2 regions of the Asticcacaulis sp. P2_C5 genome follow, and region 1 is predicted to be linked to the other one. Evidence: riboswitches for the same ligand, from Rfam matches in the RefSeq annotation. Region 1 holds a riboswitch; the other holds the start of a gene.
The links. Region 1 has a riboswitch for cobalamin ahead of metE (5-methyltetrahydropteroyltriglutamate--homocysteine S-methyltransferase). Riboswitches for the same ligand answer to the same signal wherever they lie in the genome.
Positions count from the first base shown of each region.

Region 2: another riboswitch for cobalamin. It lies ahead of AC1DXO_RS07445 (TonB-dependent receptor plug domain-containing protein); the one in region 1 lies ahead of metE (5-methyltetrahydropteroyltriglutamate--homocysteine S-methyltransferase).

Region 1 is NZ_JBFUDU010000013.1:115,592-120,786, forward strand. It holds gene metE (5-methyltetrahydropteroyltriglutamate--homocysteine S-methyltransferase) at 1-2,185, opposite strand, end outside; cobalamin riboswitch at 2,292-2,517, opposite strand; gene AC1DXO_RS21095 (hypothetical protein) at 2,614-3,231, opposite strand; gene AC1DXO_RS21100 (TIGR01777 family oxidoreductase) at 3,238-4,656, opposite strand; gene AC1DXO_RS21105 (DUF4166 domain-containing protein) at 4,659-5,195, opposite strand, start outside.
Region 2 is NZ_JBFUDU010000003.1:333,523-338,717, reverse strand. It holds gene AC1DXO_RS07455 (ABC transporter permease) at 1-1,108, opposite strand, end outside; gene pgsA (CDP-diacylglycerol--glycerol-3-phosphate 3-phosphatidyltransferase) at 1,283-1,903, opposite strand; cobalamin riboswitch at 2,061-2,247, shown strand; gene AC1DXO_RS07445 (TonB-dependent receptor plug domain-containing protein) at 2,394-4,247, shown strand; gene moaC (cyclic pyranopterin monophosphate synthase MoaC) at 4,554-5,027, opposite strand; gene AC1DXO_RS07435 (molybdenum cofactor biosynthesis protein MoaE) at 5,024-5,195, opposite strand, start outside.

The DNA.
Region 1 (5,195 bases):
GTTCGGTCATCTCGGTCACATCCGGTACACGTGGGCTGTGGATGTCATAGACGCCCGGCCCGATTTCATTCGGATATGTCTTCGACTTGAAGACATCGAGCAATTCCATCTTCGACCGTGACGTTTCGATGGAAATGACGTCAGCATCCATCGCCGCGACGGACTCCATGATGTCGTTGAATTCCGAGTAGCACATATGGGTGTGGATCTGGGTCTGATCCGCCACGCCCGAAGAACACAGGCGGAAAGATTCGACCGACCAATCGAGATAGGACTGCCAGTCGCGGCGGCGCAAGGGCAGGCCTTCGCGCAGTGCGGCCTCGTCGATCTGGATCATCTTTGCGCCGACGGTCTCGAGATCGGCCACCTCGTCGCGGATGGCGAGGGCAATCTGGCGACAGCTTTCCGAACGCGGCTGGTCGTCACGCACAAAAGACCAATTCAGAATTGTCACCGGCCCGGTCAGCATGCCCTTGACCGGTTTATCGGTCAGGGATTGCGCATAATGCCACCATTCGACCGTCATGGCCTTGGGGCGTGACACATCGCCGAACAGGATCGGAGGGCGGACATAACGCGAACCGTAGGACTGCACCCAGCCATGCCCGGTGAAGGCAAAACCCGACAGTTGCTCACCGAAATACTGTACCATGTCGTTTCGCTCGAACTCACCATGCACGAGCACGTCCAGGCCAACCTCTTCCTGCCAGCGGATCGCACGCGCGGTTTCGTGCCTGAGGAATGTGTCATATTGTCCGGCGTCGATCTTGCCCCTGGCAAGGTCAGAGCGGGCCTGGCGCACGTCGGCTGTCTGCGGGAAGGAGCCAATCGTGGTGGTCGGAAATGCCGGCAGATCGAAGCGTGCGCGCTGGGTCGCCGCGCGTTGCGGGAAGATACTGGTGCGCCGGGTGTCGTTGGCTGTGACAGTGGACAGGCGGTGACGGACCGCCCAGTTGTGGACCTTGCTGGAATGGCGGCGTGCGGCGGCCGCCGAACTTGCCGCTCCGAGAGCGTCGCGCGCACTATTGCGCCCTGAAGCCAGCGCCTGCGACAGAGTCGCCAATTCGTCCATCTTTTGCAGTGAGAAGGCGAGCCAGGACCGGACATCACCATCAAGCGATTCTTCCAGGTCGAGATCGATCGGTACATGCAGCATTGAACAGGACGGTGCGATCTGGAAACGATCCCTTCCATGTGCGGCGATGATCGGTTCCAGATGATCGAGGATACGAGCCAGGTCGGCGCGCCATATGTTGCGGCCATCAATCACACCCAGCGACAAAACCAGATTTTCAGACGCGGCATCGAGCACAGTCTTCAATTGGGTTGGCGCACGCACGAGGTCAATATGAAGGCCTGCCACCGGGAGCGACACAGCGGTACCAAGATTCTCCTCGAGCCCGCCAAAATAACTGGAGACCATGAGTTTCAGGCCCGGCACCTTGTGCGCGAACGCAGCATAGGCATGTTTCAGGGCTTCGGTCACCGCGGCATCGCCGTCGAGCACAAGCGCGGGTTCGTCCAACTGTACCCAGTCGGCGCCCGCGTCATGTAAGCGCGTCAGGATATCGACATAGGCCGGAATCAACCGATCGATCAGGGATAAAGGATTGAAATCGTGACCATTGGTCTTGCCGAGCTTCAGGAACGTCACCGGGCCAACCAATACCGGCCGCGTGTGACATCCGAGCGCTTTGGCTTCAAGGAACTCATCGAGCGGTTTGAATGAGGTCAGGCGGAAGGTTTGGTCCTGGGTGAATTCCGGCACCATGAAGTGGTAGTTCGTATCGAACCACTTCGTCATCTCCTGCGCCGGTATGCCGTGACCGTAATGATGGTTATGTCCGTGATCGCAGGCTTCGGCATGTCCTTTTTGCGCGCCGCGTGCCATGGCGAAGTAGGTATCGAGATCGGCCCGGGCGCCATAGATGGCAGGAATGGCCCCGACCATGAAGCTGGTATCGAGCACCTGGTCGTAAAGCGAAAAATCGTTCGATGGAATGATATCGACGCCACGCGCCTTTTGACGCGCCCAGTTGGCGGCACGCAGATCGCTGGCCGTTTGCAACAGGCCAGCCGGGTTGGATTTTCCAGACCAGTAGCTTTCGAGAGCGAATTTCAGTTGACGTTTGGCGCCGATGCGCGGTGTGCCCAGCGTGGCGACAGGAAGTTGAGTTTGTGACACGGTTTTCCCCGTACAAGGCGGGAGAAGAACGACGGGCACACGTCACAGCAACCGCAAGACAGGGTGTCCGCAGGGAATGGCGCATACCCGTGGCCCTCCGCCCGGGATTGATATGAGGTCAATGGCAGGTCTCCTGGCTCACGGGTCAGTGCCCAGGCTCGCCTTCTCGGAAGGTTTCCGTGTCAGGAAACGTCCCAATGGCATGTTGAACCTTGACTCACCGTTTACAGTTGCGGGGGCAGCGCCGGCCTTCCCAGAAATTCTGGGGCACCGGCTTCCCTCTTAGCTGCGCACCCACAAAGGCACGCAGAACCACGACGGACGTAAACTATGTCCGAACAGGCTTGGCGTCAAGCAACATATAAAGATATGTTTATATCGTTATATGATTTTCGTGTTCGCTTCGTCGCGGGAGGGGGGAACCGGCGCTACGCCGGGAGCGTGGTCCAGGCCGCAAGACAGGCGAGCTTTTGTTCTTTTCGCCAGGGCTTGCCGCATGTCGTCCCGAGCCGCTTGAGGTGTGCGTCGATTTCGGCTGGCGTAAGGCCCAGCGCGTCCGACGCGTGGGCCGGAAGCGATTTCTCATCGACTTCCGATATGGCAATTCCTGCCTGACCCAGCGCGAACCTGATGGCGTCGCGCACGGCAAGGCCTTCGGCGACGGGAGGGTGATCGGCAAAGGCCAGGCTATATTCGAGCAGATCGGTCACCCAACCGGCGCGATTGATCAGCAAGGCCGCGATAGACACTTCCTTTCCGGTGGTCTGCAGGCTTTCAACGACGGCATTCAGACCCGCCACGGCCAGGGCGTCCTGCCGCCTGCGGCCTTCGGCGACCACAGCCTTTGCGTTGGCCATGCCACCGCTGGCAGTACGCGCCGTTTCGGCGGCTATGTGATAGGGCTCGAGCGTCAGGCGGTCGCCTTCCTCTGCCGTCGCCAGGAAGGTCGACAGCACAAGGCGCGGTTCGCCCGCCGTTACGGCCACGCCGACGACGACGCTGCCGCCCTTGAGCACTCGAAATCCAAGTGCAATCTTTTCAGGCATCTCGCCTCACATGCGCCCACCCAGCAGGCTATCGAATGCGCCATCAAGGTCAGGATAGCTGAAACTATAACCCGTTTCCAGCGCCCGGGCCGGCACGACCTTCTGGCCGCGCAGCAGGATGGTTTCCGCCATCTCGCCAAGCAGCAGTCTCAGCGCAAAGCCGGGCAGGGGCATGATGGCCGGGCGGTGCATGGCGCGGCCCAGCGCCCGCGTGAAGTCGCGGTTGCGCACAGCCTCCGGCGCCGTGGCGTTCACCGCGCCATCGATCTCGTGATTGATCACATGGGCGAACAGCCCAGCCACATCGTCGATATGAATCCACGACATCCATTGCCGGCCGTGGCCCATCGGCCCGCCGCCGCCGAATTCGAAGGGGAAAAGCATCTGTGCCAAGGCCCCGCCATCGAGCGCGAGAACGACGCCGAGGCGCAGGATGGAGACGGGAACATTCGCCGTCTGCGCCAGGGCTTCCCATTGCCGGCACAGGTCCAGCGCCAGATCGGGCGAACCGGGGGGCGAGTCTTCGGTGAACTCCAGGGTTTCGCTGTGGCCATAGGCGCCGATGGCCGAAGCATTGATCAGCCGCCGCGGCTTTTCCTCGGCTCGGTTGATCCAGGCGACCAGGGCGTGCGTCAGGTCGAGGCGGCTGTCATACAGTTCCTTCTTCTTGCGCCGTGTCCACAGGCCGCTGCTCAGCGACTCGCCGGCCAGGTTGATGATCAGGTCGACGGCGCGCAGGTCTTTCAGGTCGTTGATAACCGTGATGCGGCCGCGGAACTTCGATGCCTTGGCGGCGTCGCGCGTCAGAACCGTCACGTCGTGGCCGTCGTCGATCAGGCCCTGGACCAGGCGCGAGCCAATCAGGCCGGTGCCGCCGGTGATAAGAATGCGCTGGTTCGGACGATCGAGATGCAGCGCTGGCGTGGGCGAAGGGACGCGAAAGCGCCGGGAGCGCAGATAGTCGAACACCGCCCAGCAGGAAACGCCGACGGCGAACAAGGTCATGAGCCACGACCACAGGCCATGTGCCTCGACATGAAATCCTGTCGGCTCAGCCGCCCAACGCAGCAACTCCGGCGCCAGCAGGCAGAGGATGACGCCATAGTTGATGGCCAGGATCGTATGGGTGATGCGCTCGCTGGCCGGTAGTTTGCGGCTGTTGTCCTCGACCACGAAATCCCACAGGGTCAGGCCGATCTCGCCCAGCAACATAGCGGCGAACAGCCACGCCAGCACGCCGCCCCAGGCGAGCCAGCCGAGTGAGGCAAAGATAAGCCCGTAGAAGAAGTTGCGCACGCCATGGATCCACAGTTCCTGCGATGCCGAGGCCTTCCAAGGCAGGCGCTCGGTGAATTCATGGTGATACAGGGTGTCGAAGGCGCCGAGGCAGCCCTGGATCGTCATCATAAGCAGCAGCGCTGTCATGGTTAGCCAACCTTGTGAAAGACGCCGGTCTGGTAAAATGTCCGCCCCAGCCAGGCGTGGTCCATGGCGATGGTGAAGCGGAACTGCCCGCCGCCCAGGTCGGTATGGCTGACATGGGTGCGGCCGGGAGACAGCCAGTGCGGCAAGGGGATCTGCTGGCCTGCGACCTGCCAGAAATAGCGCTGGCTGACGAAATGCAGGGCGCCGTTGCGCGCGAAAACCTTGAGCCGCATACCAAAGCCCAGCCCGACATATTCGCACAACCGGCCTTGCGCATCCTCACGCTTGGCCGACGTGACGACAGACGGCTTGCGGCCGGCAAAGCCATAGCTGCGCCGCCAATAGACGCCGGTCCGATCCGGCCGCTTGGTCAGTTGCACCTGCATGGGGACGTCGCGGCCGCGATGGGCGGTCAGGGGATTGCCGATCAGGCGCGTCACCTGCGCGAACAGCCAGCCGGCTCTGGAGCAATGGACCTTTTCCATCACGCCCTCATAGACAATGGGATGGCCCGGTTCGGGCTCGGTGCCGAAACGTGC
Region 2 (5,195 bases), on a different contig from region 1:
TCTTCAGGACACCGAGCGAGATGATGCCCGACAGGATGGAAATGATCATCAGCATGATGGCGACCGGGATATCGATGAACAACGGAAAGTCCATCGGCACACCGTAGGTCTTGGCCAGCGCCCCTACCCCCCCGACAAGCACCACCGTCAAAGCCAGCCCGGCGATCCCGACCCAGAAACTCAGCTCCATGATGATCAGCCGCAACGATCCCATGGAAACGCCCAGTGCGCGCAGCGAGGCAAACTCCTTGATATTGGCCATGATGGCGCCCTGCAGGGTCTGCCAGGTGATGATGATGCCGATGCCGACCCCGACGATGGCCATGAAGCCGATCATGATGGCGATGCCGCCTTCCTTCAGTATGCCGGTCTGCGAGCTCTTGGCCAGTTGTTCACGCGTCCATGCCTTGAATTGACCGGTGCCCATGGCGTTGAGTTCGGTGGCCACTTCCTTGACGCGCGCAGGGTCCTTCAGCTTGACCAGCAGCGGGCCGACCCGTGGGCCGTCATCGGCGACATAGATTAGCTTGGCGGTCTGGTACGACGTAAAGACCTGGGTATTGAACATGTTGGGATAACCGTCGACCACGCCCGCGACCGTGACAGTCCGCCCGTTCATCTTGGCCTTGTCGCCCAGCTTTACGCCCAGCTTGCCGAGGCTGGTACTGTCGAGGACGACGGCGAACGGCTCCTTCAGTGCCTCGATGGTAGCTTCGGAAAAATCGTCTGGCAGGGTGACGGCGCCCTTGACCGGGTTCACTACGACGACCCGGACCCCGTCGCTTTTCGACGGCTGGCCGTCCTTGGGGAAGTTCGAGAACATGGCCCAATTCATCACCATCGGCTGGACTTCCGTAACCTCCGGGTGCTGGTAGATGGTGGGGATCAGCCGGCGCGGCTGACCTGAGTCACCGAAGATGCCGTCGGCCTGTGGCGGCAGGATGATGATCTGCGCCGGCGAGTGTTCGATGGTAGCAGTGAACGACTTGGCCATGCCCATGAACATGCCAGTCATGGCAAGGACCAGCAGACCGGCGCAGGCCAGGGCGATGACGGCCGCCAGATAGCGCCGCCATTCGTAAATCAAGGTCGATAAGGCGAGAGACATATTACCACGTGTGAGGCGCGGAAGGCGCAGGCCGTAACATTTAGGACTTTCTTATAAAGGTCTAATTAAATCGGCGTAACATGCGTGACGATTTTGCAATGTGGCTGCAATACCACCCGCATAAGGACGAAAATGCCGGATAGCGGGATGTGACGTGCGCATCCGTTATTCGGATTACAGGTCTTTCGAGGCGGCCACAAAATAGGTAATCCCCGACCACAGCGAGGCGATCGCGGCCAGAACCAGCAGCAGATTGGCGATTATATAGGCCGTATCCGACCATTCGAGCGGCAGGTCGAACGCCGCCCAGCTTTCGGTCAGCAGCAGAGCGCCCAACGCCACCAGTTGCAGGGTCGTCTTGATCTTGCCCATGAAGTTGACCGGGACCTTGACACCCTTGGCGCCCGCCGCTTCACGCAAGGCGCTGACAGCGAATTCGCGGAACAGGATGATGGCGGCCGGCAGGGCGAAGACCGGATCGCCGGTCTTGATGCAGAACAGGCCCAGAATGGTGCCGCAGACCAGGATCTTGTCGGCGATCGGATCGAGAATGGCGCCCCACTGGCTTTCGGCGTGCAGCTTGCGCGCCAGGATACCATCGAACAGATCGGTAAAGGCCGCAATGACGAACAGGTAGAAGCCCCAGCGCTGGGCCGGATAATAGGCGCCCGAATTGACGTCAAAGAAGGGTATGCCGCCGACCGAGGCCGCCAGCAGGCAGAACATCACGATCCCGGCGACCAGACGGATCATGGTCAGGATATTGGGGATCGGATTGACTTTTTCACCTGTCATCGGGGCACCGTTGGCTTGAATCTGGCGCGCAGCCTGCCCGCCATGGTCACGGCGAGATAGCACACTCCATTGCCAATACCAGTGCATTTTGTTGCTTTAGCGGCACGCCGGCCACAATTGCGCTCACACGCCTTGACCTGAATGTCCATGAACCGCTAAGGCCCGTGCGTGCTGAAGGTGCTCCCGTTTGCCCGGGAGATAATAGGGAAGCCGGTGAGATTCCGGGACTGTGCCCGCAACTGTAAGCGCCGAGTTCGATGGCACATGTCACTGGTTAAGCCGGGAAGACGCCATCTGACGTTTCAGGCGCAAGTCAGGAAACCTGCCTCGGCTGTCGTCCTTTGCGCCGCCGGGTCCAGCGTCGCCAGCAAGAAGCCTCTTGAGAGACGATGTGTTTGTAAGCCGTACAGCGTTCGCTGCCCGGTTTTCGTCCCTGACTGGTCGTGCGGCGCCCGCCGCACAGCTTGGTCTCTCACTGAAAGACGCTGACATGTTCAAGCGAATCCTCCTGACAACGGCCACCCTGCTGGCTCTCCCTCTCCTTGTCCACGCCGAAGACACCGAAGTTATTGTCACCATCACGCGCCAGGACCTGCCCGTCGCCAAGGTCGGCCAGGCCGTCGACGTCCTGAACCAGCAGGATATCACCTCCTTCCAGTCGGTCATGCTGGCCGACCTGCTGACCCACACCACCGACCTCAGCCTGACGCGCAATGGCGGACCGGGTGCCGCGGCCAGCGCCTCGATCCGCGGAGCAGGCGCTGACCACACCCTGTACCTGCTCGACGGCGTGCGGCTGAACGACCCGTCGCAGGTCGGCGGCGGCACCAATCTCGGCCTGGTTGCCACCGACGACGCGGCACGCATTGAAGTCCTGCGCGGTCCGTTGTCGACCCTGTGGGGCTCCGGCGCCCTGGGCGGCGTGGTCAGCGTCACCACACGCAAGGCGGCCCAGCCTCTCGAAGGCCAGGTTGGCGTCGAAGGCTTCGACGACTACAATACAGCCCATGCTGCCGTGGGTGGCAAGAGGGGCGGCTTTAGCTGGCGCGTCTTCGGCAATGCCCTCCACGACGACGGCGTCTCGGCCTTTGCCGGCGGTACGGAACCCGACGCTTTCGACCAGACCAACCTCGGCGCCAGGGCGTCATACGACCTGACGGACAGCACAACGGTGCGCGCCTTTACGACCTACAGCCGCAGTCGCAACAATTACGACGGCTACCTGCCGCCGTCCTATGCCTTCACCGACACCGACGAATTCGGCCGGACGAAGACGCGACTCAGCTATGTCGCGCTCGACAACCACTTCGCCAACGGCGAACAAACCTTGTCACTGAGCGAAAGCCAAGCCGATCGCCATGACTATTTCGCTGATGGCTCGGAATTCGTGGCGCGCGGCCATATCCAGTCGGCCGATTACCACCTGCTGTATCGCCTTGGCGACACGACCCGACTGCTCGGGGGCGTGACCTATGAACGCGACACCATGCGCATCGCCTCCCCGGCGCCGTGGGATCCGAACCCGACGCCGCTGTCAGTCTCGGTGACGACGACCAGCCTCTACGGTCAGGCGTCGCGCGACTTCGGTCCGGCCACCGTGTCGCTGAGCGCCCGCCACGACGACAATTCGAGCTATGGCAACCAGGACATCGCCCAACTGGCCTTCGCAACGAAGCTTAACGATCGTGTCCGCCTGCACGCCAGTGCCGGTCAGGGCGTCAAGACTCCCAGCCTCTACCAGCTTTACAGCGACTACGGCACAGCCAGCCTGGTCACCGAAAAGGGCCTGACGATCGATGGCGGCGCCGATGTCGCATTGGGCAACGGTTCGCTCGGCGCCACGGCCTTTACCCGCACCGTGCGTGACCTGATCGACTTCGGGTACGACAACTGCACGGCGGTCCAACCTTACGGCTGTTACGGCAATATCGACCGATCAAAAGCCTCGGGCCTGGAGCTGGAAGGCCTCCAGACCTTCGGCGCCTGGACCGTCCGGGGCAATTACAGCTTCCTCGACACCGACAACCGTTCCTTCGGGCTGGAAGGCAAGAAGTTGCCGCACGCTCCGGAACAAATGGGCAGTATCGATATCGCCTGGCAGGTCAATGACCGGCTGTCCCTCGGCGGCGGCCTGCGCCACGTCGGCGACAGTTTCGACAACGCTTCCAACACGCGCAAACTAGCGGCCTATGACCTGGTCGACCTGCGCGCCAGCTACGATATCGGCCGCGTACGTTTGTACGGCCGGATCGAGAACGCCGGCGATACGCGCTACGAGACGGCGGGCGGTTATGGCCAACCCGGCCGGCGCATTTGGTTGGGGATCGCAGCGAAGATCTTCTAAAAACCAGGTCTTTTAGGAAGTAAACCCCCGCGAACAGGGGGTTGTCACGGACGGTCGAGGGCGCGACAGTCATGGCGTTCTTTTAAGCCATTTCAAGATACGTCTTTTAACAGGGGCCGCGGGTTGTCCAACCATCCGCGGCCTTTTATTTCAGGAATTTTCCCACAGATTGCCACAGATTTTCACAGATTAGCGCAGGCGAACTGCCGATCTCACAGCAATCATGAAGGCCTGCAGCGCGGAACTGTCGCGTATGCTACTGAAAAATCTGTGAAAATCTGTGCCAATCTGTGGGGAAAAATACTTTTACCCCTTCACAAAGTCCGCCTTGCCGCCGGTTTTTGAAACGACCTCGATCCCCTCGATGCGCATCGTCTTGTCGACCGCCTTCAGCATGTCATACAGCGTCAGGCCCGCCACACTGACCGCTGTCAGGGCCTCCATCTCGACCCCGGTCTGGCCGCTGGTCCGGACCTCGGCCGCGATGACGAAGCCCGGCAGCGACGCGTCTTCGGCAATGGACACCACAACCTTGGTCAGGCTCAGGGGATGGCACAAGGGGATCAGGTCGGCCGTCTTCTTGGCCGCCATAACGCCCGCCAACTCTGCCGTCGAGATCACGGCGCCCTTCGGCGTCCTGCCCTCGCGCACCAGGTCCAGGGTCGCGGCGGCGCAGACCAGGCGGCCCGTTGCCCTGGCGGTGCGTACCGTCACGGCCTTGTCCGAAACATCGACCATACGCGCCCGGCCATGTTCGTCGATATGCGACAGATCGCTCATGACCACCTCTTCAAGCTCAGCGCGTCTTCGGCCCTGGGCTCTACCCAGCGGTCTGTGTCCTCGCCCACCTCGCGCTTCCACAACGCCGCCTCGGATTTCAACCGGTCCATCATATAGTCGACGGCCTCGAAGGCTGCCCGACGATGGCTCGATGCCGCAGCCACAAAA